3 regions of the Flavobacterium humidisoli genome follow, and region 3 is predicted to be linked to each of the others. Evidence: riboswitches for the same ligand, from Rfam matches in the RefSeq annotation. Region 3 holds a riboswitch; each other region holds the start of a gene.
The links. A riboswitch is a leader RNA that binds a small molecule or an ion and turns the genes downstream of it on or off. The one in region 3 is predicted to bind S-adenosylmethionine.
Positions count from the first base shown of each region.

Region 1: it holds a riboswitch for S-adenosylmethionine, as region 3 does, so the genes downstream of both, M0M44_RS07685 (alpha/beta fold hydrolase) here and M0M44_RS22370 (TlpA disulfide reductase family protein) in region 3, are expected to answer to the same signal.
Region 2: it holds a riboswitch for S-adenosylmethionine, as region 3 does, so the genes downstream of both, M0M44_RS07760 (homocysteine S-methyltransferase family protein) here and M0M44_RS22370 (TlpA disulfide reductase family protein) in region 3, are expected to answer to the same signal.

Region 1 is NZ_CP096829.1:1,696,604-1,700,880, forward strand. Features, by position in the region: gene M0M44_RS07675 (homoserine dehydrogenase family protein) at 1-807, shown strand, start outside; gene M0M44_RS07680 (hypothetical protein) at 1,455-1,655, shown strand; SAM riboswitch class I at 1,846-1,953, shown strand; gene M0M44_RS07685 (alpha/beta fold hydrolase) at 2,031-3,014, shown strand; gene thrA (bifunctional aspartate kinase/homoserine dehydrogenase I) at 3,016-4,277, shown strand, end outside.
Region 2 is NZ_CP096829.1:1,713,859-1,718,135, reverse strand. Features, by position in the region: gene metH (methionine synthase) at 1-768, opposite strand, end outside; gene M0M44_RS07760 (homocysteine S-methyltransferase family protein) at 1,102-2,106, opposite strand; SAM riboswitch class I at 2,449-2,565, opposite strand; gene M0M44_RS07755 (NAD(P)/FAD-dependent oxidoreductase) at 3,076-4,128, opposite strand; gene M0M44_RS07750 (precorrin-2 dehydrogenase/sirohydrochlorin ferrochelatase family protein) at 4,226-4,277, opposite strand, start outside.
Region 3 is NZ_CP096829.1:5,313,882-5,318,158, forward strand. Features, by position in the region: gene M0M44_RS22365 (aminotransferase class V-fold PLP-dependent enzyme) at 1-699, opposite strand, end outside; gene M0M44_RS22370 (TlpA disulfide reductase family protein) at 763-1,752, opposite strand; SAM riboswitch class I at 1,991-2,091, opposite strand; gene M0M44_RS22375 (response regulator) at 2,309-2,764, opposite strand; gene M0M44_RS22380 (PAS domain-containing sensor histidine kinase) at 2,767-4,277, opposite strand, start outside.

The sequences.
Region 1 (4,277 bases), 2.0 Mb from region 3:
ACAGCCAGCGATGAATTGGTAAAGCATTACAATACGCTAATCAAAAACGGATTTAATATTGTAGCGGTAAACAAAAAAGCCAATACGCTCCCGATTGATTTATATAAAGAATTACGAGCAGATCTTAAAAAGTATGGCAAAGAGTTTCTATATGAAACCTCTGTAGAAACTGGAATTCCTGTTTTGCAGACCTTAAGAGATTTGTATTATTCGGGCGAAAAAATCACAAAAATTCGAGGTGTTTTCTCTGATAATCTAAGTTATGTCTTTAATCGATTTTCATCAGAAGAAGTTTCATTTTCATCTGTTTTAAAAGATGCGAGTCTTTTAGGATTAATGAAGTCAAACTTTAAAGAAGATCTCTCAGGAAATGATACTGCGAGAAAACTTTTGATCTTGGCCAGAGAAATAGGAAAGGATTTTGAGCTTTCTGACATTGAAATCAAGCCATTTATAACCAAAGACCATTTGGAGAAAAACGGGGTGCTAAACAAAGATGCTCTCGATAAATCTTTTAAAATTACCAAAATTACTCAAGCTGAAAATCATGTGTTAAGATATGTGGGTGAGTTTGATGTAGAAAAAGGCACTTTGGAAGTTAAGTTGATTTCAGAACCAGTAGATTCTCCAATTGGACAATTGAAAGGTTCTGATGCCATTTTTGAAATTTTCACTCAATCTTATGCCGACATTCCTATCGTAATTCAAAGTGCTCCACCATGTAAACAAGCAATTTCAAGAGGAATTATAACCGATATTCTAAAAATTGCGGAACGAATTAGGAGCAAAGAAGCCGTTTGGCTTTAATTTTTTAGTTAAAAAAAAGAAAAAAGAGAAAAAAGTTCTTTGATAAATTGATTTGTCAAATGGAGTCATGAAGAAAAAATTAGCTTTTTTGTAGGTTTTTTACCTTTATTATTTCGTTTTCGTTTTTGTAAGATGTTTTTTGTCGTTAAAAAACACATTTTCAACGAATTTTGTAATTAAATTCTTGAATTTTATTTGTGTAATAAAAAAAATATTTGCATATTTGTTATACCCAAAAACTACTAGAAATCAAATGAACTTAAAAGTCAACAAAATGTTTTGTGCCATTTCGGTTAAGGCCGAGGCTGGGGTGTCTATTGCTTAAAAAAATTGTAAGAATACAATAAAAATATAGTAAGAGCCTCCGATAGAAATATTAGGAGGCTTTTTAATTTAATAGAAATGCAAAAATTTAAAATACAATATAAATCACAGATGAATAAATCCTTACAGATGAACAAGATGTTTACTGTCGCGCTTATTTGCGCGTACGTCTGTTGATACTAAAAGTATATATGAGTGTAAAAACTTAAACCCTTTTGGTATCTAAAAATCCAAAAGGGTTTTTTTATTCGGTAAAACGAATTAACAAAAAGATAAACGAGAAATAAAGATTATAAAACACAACTTAACTAAAACTTAATATCATGAGCAAATTGAACTACTTCGCAGAAAAAATTTCTAAATTGAAAAATAGAAGAACAAAAAATAGTAATCCGCCGCCAACAAACGAATTGGCTCACCCTAGGTTCGGAATCACAGAGGAAGATAAAAGCGCTGAGAAAAAAGCACCAAATTCTTTATTGTTTTTGATGTATTCAAAAGAAAATGAAACGCTTTTTATCTAAACAGAAAAGTATCATAAACTAGGTGAAAACCTGCTTAATTTTACTGGGCATTTTTGTTCGGTAAATTTTTGCGTATAATAGTTTTTGCTAAAGTAAGTCGCAGAAATTTAACAAACACTTTTGCATAAAATTTGTTTGTTAGCGAAATTAGTAGTTAATTTGCACTCGTTAAGTTCAAACACGTATTGAAATGTTATAAAGAAAGGACGAGGGATTAGACCCGATGAAGCCTTAGCAACCCTTCGGTAAAACGAAGAAGGTGCTACATTCTACCACGCCAAACGTGGAAAGATAACAACAAGATTTTTTCTAGTTAAACCTAGTTTTTCTTTCTAATATTTCCATATACAAATCAATAATACAACAGATTTGAAATTGGAAAATATACCAAATCCCATTATAATTCAAGATTTCATCACAGAAAGTGGTGCAACTTATCATTCTATACCATTAAGTTTTACGCTGGCAGGACAACCTTTGCACAGCGCGCCTATTGTTTTGGTTAATCATGCTTTAACTGGAAATTCGCAAGTTACTGGCGAAAACGGCTGGTGGAATGACTTGATTGGCGAAGGTAAAACCATTGATACTACTGTTTACACCATTCTAGCTTTTGATATTCCAGGAAATGGGAGCAATTCTTTCCTAATCGAAAACTATCTAGATTTTACTGCAAGAGACATTGCCAGAATTTTTATTGAAGGAATAAAAGCTTTAAATATTGAAAAGCTTTATGCTATCATTGGAGGTTCTGTTGGAGGTGGAATTGCTTGGGAAATTTTAGCTTTAGCGCCAAATATCACAGAAAACCTTATTCCGATTGCGAGCGACTGGAAATCGACTGATTGGCTTATTGCAAATTGCTTCTTACAAGAGCAAATTTTGAATAATTCTTCGAAGCCAATCGAAGACGCCAGAATACATGCAATGCTTTGTTACCGTTCGCCAGAATCTTTTAAAGAAAAATTTCAGCGTACGATCAATCAAGATCTTTTGATTTTTAATATCGAAAGCTGGCTGGCACATCATGGGAAAAAATTGCAGAAAAGATTCCAATTGTCTTCTTATAAATTAATGAATCAGTTGCTTAAAACAATTGATATTACTAGAAATAGTCAAAGTTTTGAAAATTTATTGTCTAAAACGACGGCTTCAATTCATATCATCGGAATCAATTCGGATTTGTTTTTTACAGCAAAAGAAAACGTAGAAACCTACGAAGAATTGAAGAAATTTAAAGACAATGTTTTCTATAGCGAAATTGATTCGGTTCACGGACATGACGCTTTTTTAATCGAGTACAAACAATTAGATCATTTACTTGCCGATATTTTTAAGGCAGAAACAATAAAGAAATAAAATGAAAGTATTAAAATTTGGAGGTAAATCGTTAGCAAACGGAGAAGGACTTAACAAAGTTGTTTCAATCATTTCTGATAAAGTAAGTCAAGGTGAAAAAATTGCCGTTGTGGTTTCTGCACGCGGAAATGCTACAGACGAATTGGAGTTTATTTTGAGCATTGCTGCTAAAAACGGCAGTTACAAGGAATTATTAGAGAATTTTAAAAAATATCAAATATCAGATTATCCGAATGTAGATTTATCGGAAGAATTCAATGTCTTAGATAAGCTTTTTGAAGGCGTAAGTTTAATTGGAGATTACAGCAAAAAAATCAAAGATCAGATTTTGTCAAAAGGAGAATTGCTTTCGGCTAAATTATTGACGGCTATTTTATTGGAAAAAGGAATTCCAGCCAATTTTGTAGATACAAGAGAATTGTTGAAAACCGATTCTAAATTTGGTGATGCACAACCTTTGGAACAGCTTTCAAAGAAAAACGTAGTCAATTATTTTAAAGAACATAATGGCGAAACGGTTAATATAGTTACAGGCTTCATTGGCTCAAACAACAACAACGACACAACTACTTTAGGTAGAAATGGCAGTAACTATACCGCTTCGTTAATCGCAAATTATTTAAATGCTGAAGAATTACAAAACTTCACGCATGTAGACGGAATCTATACGGCAAATCCAGATTTGGTTGCCGATGCTAAGAAAATTGAATATTTATCTTTCAATGAAGCAAATGAGCTGGCAAATTTTGGCGCAACGATTCTGCATGCCAAAACGATTATTCCTTTGTTGGAAAAGAATATTCCATTACGTATTTTAAATACATTCAACCACGAAAATCGCGGCACCTTAATTACTTCAGATTCTTCTAAAGAAGGAATTAAAACGCTTTCTGTTTTAGAAAATGTTTCTCTTGTAAATTTGGAAGGACGTGGATTACTAGGAAAAGCAGGCGTCGATGCCAGAATTTTTAAAGTAATGGGAGATCACAATATCAGTGTGAGTATCATTTCGCAAGGATCTTCAGAAAGAGGAATTGGCTTGGTTGTAGCGACTGAAAAAGCTACACTTGCAATGGTGGAATTAGAAAAAGAGTTCGAAAACGACTTTTATTCAAAAGACGTAAACCAAATTACCGTGACAGATAATGTATCGGTAATTTCGATTATCGGGCAGGATTTGAGCACTTTTCATAAACCATACACCGCTTTAATCAAAAATAAAATTGTTCCGATTTTGTTTAACAATACTGTAACGGGCAAAAA
Region 2 (4,277 bases), 2.0 Mb from region 3:
AATTGCGTGATACAAAAACACCGAGTGCATCGCTTCACGAACAACATCATTCCCTCTAAACGAGAATGAAACGTTACTCACTCCTCCACTAATATGTGCGTGTGGTAAATTCTCACGAACCCATTTTGTTCCTCTAAAAAAGTCCAAAGCATTCAGGCGGTGTTCTTCCATTCCTGTTGCAACTGGGAAAATATTCAAATCGAAAATAATATCCTGAGGAGGAAAACCTACTTTGTTTACCAAAATATCATAAGAACGTTGGCAAATCTCGACTCTACGATCGTAATTATCGGCCTGACCTACTTCGTCAAAAGCCATTACAATCGCCGCCGCTCCGTAGCGTTTGATTAATTTAGCATGGTGAATAAAGGCTTCTTCTCCTTCTTTTAACGAAATCGAGTTTACAACGCTTTTCCCTTGTACTACTTTAAGACCCGCTTCGATGATTTCCCATTTCGAACTGTCAATCATAATCGGCACTCGCGAAATATCTGGTTCTGCAGCAATTAAATTCAAAAATTTAGTCATTGCAGTAACGCCATCCAACATTCCCTCATCCATATTAATATCGATGATTTGTGCTCCTCCTTCTACCTGCTGCCTTGCAATATCAAGCGCCTCGTCATATTTCTCTTCCTTGATTAATCTCAAGAATTTTCTTGAACCTGTTACATTCGTACGTTCCCCAACGTTTACAAAAACACTTTCGGGCGTAATAATCAATGGTTCTAATCCTGATAATACAAGGTCTCTTCTTTTTTCTGCCATTTTTTTTTAAGTTACTAAGATTCTAAGATGCCTAGATTCTGAGTTTTTTTTATTCTCTTTTGTTTCCTGCAAGGTTTTGAAAACTTTGTAGGTATTTATGTTTATTAATTTGGGCGTGTCCCTCCGGGCCGGGCTATCCGTTACAAGTCCTCGCACTTCCTTCGTCAGGCTGTGGGCTTTTCACTTCTATCCCTCACGCAGACTCGGTTAAAACAAACAATCTATTTTCCACGATTTCAATTGTCATTTTTTTCTACCGATGATTTGTTCCTACGGAACATTTTATTCTGAATTCAACCTGCAAGGTTTTTAAAACCTTGCATAAGCGAAACTTTAGGCAATAACCGGCGCAACCCTCGGCTTATAATCTTTCGCAACCTCAGCCATTAATCGAATATGATCTGGCGTTGTTCCGCAACAGCCACCGATAATATTGATTAAATTATCTTCTAAATATTCTTTGATAAAAGCTTGCGTTTGCTCTGGCGTTTCGTCGTATTGTCCGAAAGCGTTTGGCAATCCTGCATTTGGATGTGCCGAAACATTAAAACTTGTATTATGTGCTAATGTTTTTAAATACGGTTTCAATAAATCGGCTCCAAGAGCACAATTGAAACCAACACTTAACAACGGAATATGCGAAACTGAAATCAAAAATGCCTCAACAGTTTGTCCAGAAAGTGTTCTTCCTGAAGCATCTGTAATGGTTCCTGAAACCATAATTGGAATATCCAGATTACGTTCTTCCTTCACTTCTTCAATTGCAAAAAGTGCTGCTTTCGCATTTAAGGTATCGAAAATCGTTTCTACTAAAAGTAAATCGCATCCTCCATCCATTAACGCTTCTACTTGTTCTTTGTATGCAATTCGCAAATCGTCAAACGTTACGGCTCTGTAACCTGGATCGTTTACGTCTGGTGACATACTTGCCGTACGGTTTGTTGGTCCGATTGAACCAGCTACAAAACGTGGTTTCTCTGGATTTTTTGCGGTAAACTCATCAGCAACTTGTCGTGCGATCTTTGCTGATTCGTAGTTTAACTCGTAAACCAAATCTTCCATATGATAATCAGCCATACCGATTGTCGTTCCTGAAAAAGTATTGGTTTCTACAATATCAGCACCAGCTTCAAAATAAGCAGCGTGAACAGCGCGGATGGCTTGTGGTTGTGTTAGGGATAATAAATCGTTGTTTCCTTTTAACGGATGCAGGAAATCTTTGAAACGCTCTCCTCTAAAATCTTCTTCTGAGAAATTATAGCGTTGCAACATCGTTCCCATTGCTCCGTCTAGGATTAGGATATTTTTCTTTATTGCTTCTTGTATCGTAATTGCCATATTCTTTTGCCGCTAAGCCACTAAGGCACAAAGCTTTTTTAATTATAATTTTGAAGACTCTATTTAAACCTGACAGTCCCGAAGCTTCGGGATTGAAAACCAGTCTGGTTTAACCTTCGATATTTTTTTCACATTAATTCCAAAAGTGCACTATTGCTGGCTCATTAGCCCCGATTGAAGTGGAAATCCTTTTGTTTTTTCTTTAAAAAACAAAAGATTGCAACGAAAAGCGGGAACTATTGACTGCAAAAATGCGCCAATGATTCGCTCCTGATACAGAATCTGTTTCAGTAAATATTGTGTGTTGTCTGGAAAAGTTTTGAGAAATACGAGTATGTATTTGTGTTATCTATCTTTAATACTGGAAAATGTCGTATAAAGTAGAATTTAGCACCTTCTTTATGATAAAGGGTTGCTAAGGTTTCATCGGGTCTATCCCTCCGCCTTTCGTGATAACTGACAATAATTTTAAGAACAGTGCAAAGGTATGAAATAGGGATACGATTTGCAAATGTTTTTTTCTAAGGTTCTGAGGTTCTAAGTCGCTAAGATTCTAAGGTTAAAACTTGACTTTGATTTTCAAATATAGCCCGCGGTTTCAACCGCGGGACACGTATTGTGTTAATTCGTTGCACGTTGTTCATGCGTTGGGTTCCAGTGGTTAAAACCACTGGCTATGTTTTTTATGTATTTTTCCTAGAAATTATGCTTTAATAATAAATCCATACATATTCGTTGAGCTCCAGAGGAGCATAATATTTATAGAAAAACAATTATTTAACCAAGCAAAAGCTCCAGCGGAGCGACGACATATATTTCGCTCCTCTGGAGCTCTTTTGCAAACGAATAATTTCTTTTCTATAAATATTTCATCCCTCTGGGATTAATTAAAAAAGCTCAAACTTTTAGTTTGAGCTTTCTATATAAAAATCTTAGTCCCTTAGCACCTTAGTATCTTAGCATCTCAGATTAAACAATCGCTTTCACAACCGCTTTTGGAGCTTCTTTACGAGTTCCGTCGAAACCGTCAACACCAGAAACTGTTGTATATTTCAATACGTATTTTTTACCTGGGTTGATGATTTGGTAAGCTGCCTGGCACATTAAAGTCGCTTCGTGGAATCCGCAAAGGATTAACTTTAATTTTCCTGGGTATGTATTAACGTCTCCAATGGCGAAGATTCCCGGAATGTTCGTTTGGTAATCTAATGCATTGTTTACTTTAATTGCATTTTTCTCGATTTCTAATCCCCAGTCACCTATCGGACCTAATTTTGGAGTTAATCCGAAAAGCGGGATGAAATAGTCGCATTCGATTTTACGGTGTGCTCCGTTTTCTTCAATATCTAATGATTCTACGTGTTCAGCACCATTAATTCCGATAACTTCTGCTGGAGTGATTAATTTAATTTTTCCAGCTGATTTTAATTCCTGTACTTTTTCTACAGAATCTAGAGCTCCTCTAAATTCATTTCTACGGTGAATTAAAGTTACTTCTGAAGCTACATTTGCTAAGAAGATACTCCAGTCTAAAGCTGAATCTCCTCCTCCTGCAATTACTACTCTTTTATCTCTGAATTTTTCAGGATTTTTGATGAAGTATTTTACTCCTTTATCTTCATAAAACTCGATATCTTCGATAAGTGGTTTACGAGGCTCAAAACTTCCTAAACCTCCAGCGATTGCGATAACTGGCGCGTGGAATTTAGTTCCTTTATTTGAAGTTACGATAAATGTTCCGTCTTCTTGTTTGTCGATGGTTTCTGCACGCTCGCCTAAAGTAAAACCTGGCTCAAATTGTTTGATTTGCTCCATTAATCCATCAACTAAATCTCCAGCTAATACTTCTGGGAATCCAGGAATATCATAAATTGGTTTTTTTGGATATAACTCTGATAGTTGTCCTCCTGCTTGTGGAAGAGCATCTAAAATGTGGCATTTTAATTTTAACAATCCTGCCTCGAAAACGGCAAATAAACCTGTTGGTCCTGCTCCAATTATAAGTATATCTGTTTTAATCATTATGTTGTTGTTTATAATCATTCTTAATAACACAAAGAAACGAATAAATCCTTGTACTATCAATGATTTTTATCATTAATTTCTTTCCGAAACTTTTTTACTCTTTATTTTTTAATGAAGAGGTAATCTCATTCATTCTTTTAACCTTT
Region 3 (4,277 bases):
TGGATGCATATCAATCTTTACGTACGGTGCCGAAGCTGCAAAATCTACAAAACAAAGTCCGCCGTTTTGATGCATGATTTTCGCCAGTTCATGATAAGGCGTGATAATTCCTGTAACATTCGAACAAGCCGTAAAAGACCCTATTTTTAAGCTTCTACCTGCATATTTTTTAATTTCTGCAGCAAGAACTTCTGGATTGACTAAATTATTTTCGTCAGGCGAAAGAATAACCACTTCTGCATTTGTTTCATACCACGAAACCTGATTAGAATGATGTTCCATGTGTGTAATGAAAACCACAGGTCTGTCATCTTCAGATTTTGTTCGAAGTGCCATAACACGCTGTAATTTAGATAAAGCAGCCGTCATACCGCTTCCAGTAGTTACCAAAACATCAGATTCATTGGCATTAACCGCCTTTTTAATACGATCTCTCGCATGCTGATAAGCATAAGTAGAGGTTTTTCCTGTCTGACTTGAAAGTGAATGCGTATTGGCAATCATTGGACCAATTTTATGGAGCATTATATCTTCGATCGGATTGTATAATCTTCCGCTGGCAACCCAATCTGCATAAACCAGATTTTGTTCTCCGTAAACAGATTCGAAAATATGATTTATTCCTACTGTATTTTCTCTAAACTTAGAAAAGTAACATTCAGGCTCTGTTGGTTTTGTTGTTGGCTCAATCGCATTCATTTCCTTATCATTTTAAATTAACAAATTGTATTATTGCGTTTCTTATTTTGTATTTTTTCTTTATTAGATTTTACTTTCTAAAAGCGTTTTTAGTGTAGACTGTAATTCTTCTCCATGCAGATTTTTAGCGACGATTATTCCCTTAGAATCCACTAAATAATTTCCCGGAATGGCTCTCACACCGTATAATTTAGCAACAGCACTGTTCCAGAAAAGTAAATCTGAAACATGCGTCCAGGTTAAATTATCGTCTTGAATTCCTTTAATCCAGTTTTCTTTCTTCTTATCTAGAGAAATCCCTACGATATTGAATCCTTTATCGTGAAACTCTTTGTATGCCGATACAATATTCGGATTCTCTCTTCGGCATGGACCGCACCAAGAAGCCCAAAAATCGACCAAAGTGTACCCTTTTAAATTATCATAAAGTCGAACTGGCTTTCCGTCAGGATCATTGGCTGTAAAATCAGGGGCTTTTTTACCTACTGCTAATCCGTCTAAAACAATAGCCAGTTCTTTTAATTCTTTCACGTAAGTGGTATTTTGAAGACTCTTATCCAGCAAAGCAATATTTTGTGTAATCTGTTCTGGCGTTAATCTATAAGACCAGTTTCTGTACAGTACATATGCTGAAACAATAGATTTTGGATGTTCTGTTATGAATTTGCTGATTTCTACATCTTTACTTTTTTTATAAATTTCGAACAAATCCTGAGAAGCTGAACCTTCAACCACAGAAGCTGTATAATACTTCTTTGGACTCAGTTTTACTGTAACTGGATCTTTTTCGAGAAAAACATACAAGGGCGAACTTTCTGTATTGACACTCAATCCGTATAATTCTGGCGTTTTTACTTTTGTTTTAAAACTAAAATTCCCATCTTTTACTTTTACCGAATCTATCGTGGTAAACATTTTATTGTGAAACTTCTGCAGGTAAACATATTGCGCAACGGTATCGACAACAGTTCCTTTTAATTGTAAATTGTTTTCCTGCGCTTGAGTTTGAAAAGCTCCAAAAAGCAAAGCAAAACCTAATAGTATTTTTTTCATTTTATTTTTAGTTTTAAGATTAGACAAAAGCATTTCAGGCCAATGAAAAAAGCCATTAGCGTTATTATTGTTTATAAAAGAAATTGGAGAGAAACTTGTGTTTTTACCTTTAGAAAAAGGCAAAACTGTTTTCTTCAAAAATGGAATTCAAAAGTTCATAACTGGCGTACAAAATTGATTCTGCTTTCATAATAAAGATTTTAAATGGATGATCTTAAACAGATTTACGGAGAAATCTTTCTTATCTGCCCGCACACTGCGGAAGGATTTAGCACCTTATTCGGCAACAGGTTGCTAAGACTTCAATGGGCCTATTCCCTCAGTCTTTCTGGATAAGTATCATTATATAAATTTTCTGTGATACAAATATATATTAATTCTACCGAATTAGTCAAGTTTAAAATACATTTTTTTGATTTTTTTATTAAAAAGATTATTCAAATACAATTCAATATTTTAAAAATCAACACATTAAAACAAAAAACACTTTTTGGGCAAGCAGTTTTTTATAAAAGGAATTCATACGTTTTACCTTTCAAGAAAAGAAAACACAGTTTTATTCTGCAAGAAAAACATGCAGATATTTATTTTTTTCAAGATTTGAAAAAGTTTCTTTTAATCCATTCTCAAGATTTGAAGTAATTAATCTCAAGGCCTGTTTTAAGTCATCAAAATTATTTGGCTTCACAAAATAGCAGACTGCTCCAAGATTGGCAGCGGTATCCATATCATTTATGTATGAAGAGGTAGAAATCATAATTACAGGAATATCTTTATAGCGTTCTTCTGATTTTAATTGCTTCAGACATTCCCAGCCATTCATAATTGGCATATTTAAATCTAGAAAGACAATTTCTGGAATTTTATCCTGATTTTTCAGCGTATTTAGCACACCGTTACCATTTTCTGAACAATGGCAAACAATGCTTTCATCTATTTCTGCCAATGCTTCGCAAAACATTTCTGCATCATCCTGATCGTCATCTGCCAATAAAATCATCTTTTCTTGCATAATTAAATGTCTTTTACTTTTTGCTCAAATGGCAATGTTATAATAAAAATGGCTCCTTTATTAGCAATTCCTGTGGCCTTAATACTTCCGCCGTGACGTTCGGCTATTTTTTTACAAAGCGACAAACCTAAACCCGTTCCTTCATAACGATCCTTAGAATTTAAACGTGTAAAGGTTTCAAAAATTCGTCCTGTTTGATCCAGATCAAAACCAATTCCGTTATCTTCTACTGTAATTACCGCAATTCTATTGCCTTCCTCAATTTGTTCTGTTGCTGTGATACTTATTTCTGGCGGAGTATCTTCTTTAGCAAATTTAATAGAATTATTAATAAGGTTATAAAACAGCTGATATAATAATACAGAAGCGCCTTCTATAACTGGAAGTTCTTCAAAATAAATTGTACCATTTGTATTTTGAAGCGCAATTTCAAGATCGGTTTCTATATTTTTAATCACTTCATTTAAATCGACTATTGTTGTTTTTTGCGAATCGGCATTCATTTTGGAATACGCTAATACGCCATCAATCATATTAAACATACGATCTGCCGCAACATGAATTCGTTCAATATATTTTGATGAAGATTCATCAAGCTGTCCGGCAATATGATCTTCTAGACGACTTAAAAAAGTCTTTATCTTTCGAACTGGTTCTTTTAGATCATGCGACGCAACATGGGCAAACTGCTGTAAATCGTCGTTAGATCTTTGCAGTTCTTTAGTACGATCTTTTACCAAAATCTCAAGTTTTTCAGTAATTGACTTTTGTTCGTGAATATCCGTACAAGTACCAAACCAATTGATAATGATGCCTTCTTTATCTCTAATAGGAAGCGCTTTACTTAAAAACCAGCGGTATTCTCCCGTATTGGCATTTTTTAAACGAAATTCAGTCTGATAAGGAACTCCTGCATGAACACTTTCGTACCAAGTTTTTGACACTAAATAAACATCGTCTGGATGTAATTTTGAAATCCAGCTTGGATCTCCAAATTCATCTTCTATATAACCCGTATATTCGTACCAGCGGCTATTGTAATAATCGACAAAACCTTCAGAATTGGCTGTCCAAATAATTTGAGGGACCAAATCTGCAAGCTGTCTAAATCTTTCTCCACTTTCGGCGATAACATTTTGAAGTTCTTTCTGCGAAGTAATATCACTCGATGCACCAAACCATTCAATAATCTTTTCTTGATCGTCTAATATTGGCACCACTCTCGAGAAAACCCAGCTAATAGAATCGTCTTTATTTATAACCCTGTGCTCCATTTCAAAAATGGATTTTTCTACTATCGATTTAGAAATAAGATGGACAGCCATCTGCAAATCGCTAGCATGAATAAATTTATCTAACCAATTGACACCACGTTCTCTTTGATTAACCAAACGTCCGTCTCCTTCTAAATCCTGCATAATCATCCAATCGGCATCCATTCGATAAACCAAATCAGATGATGCATTGATTAAAGCTCGAAAACGGCTTTCACTTTCTCCCATTTTTTGGCGTG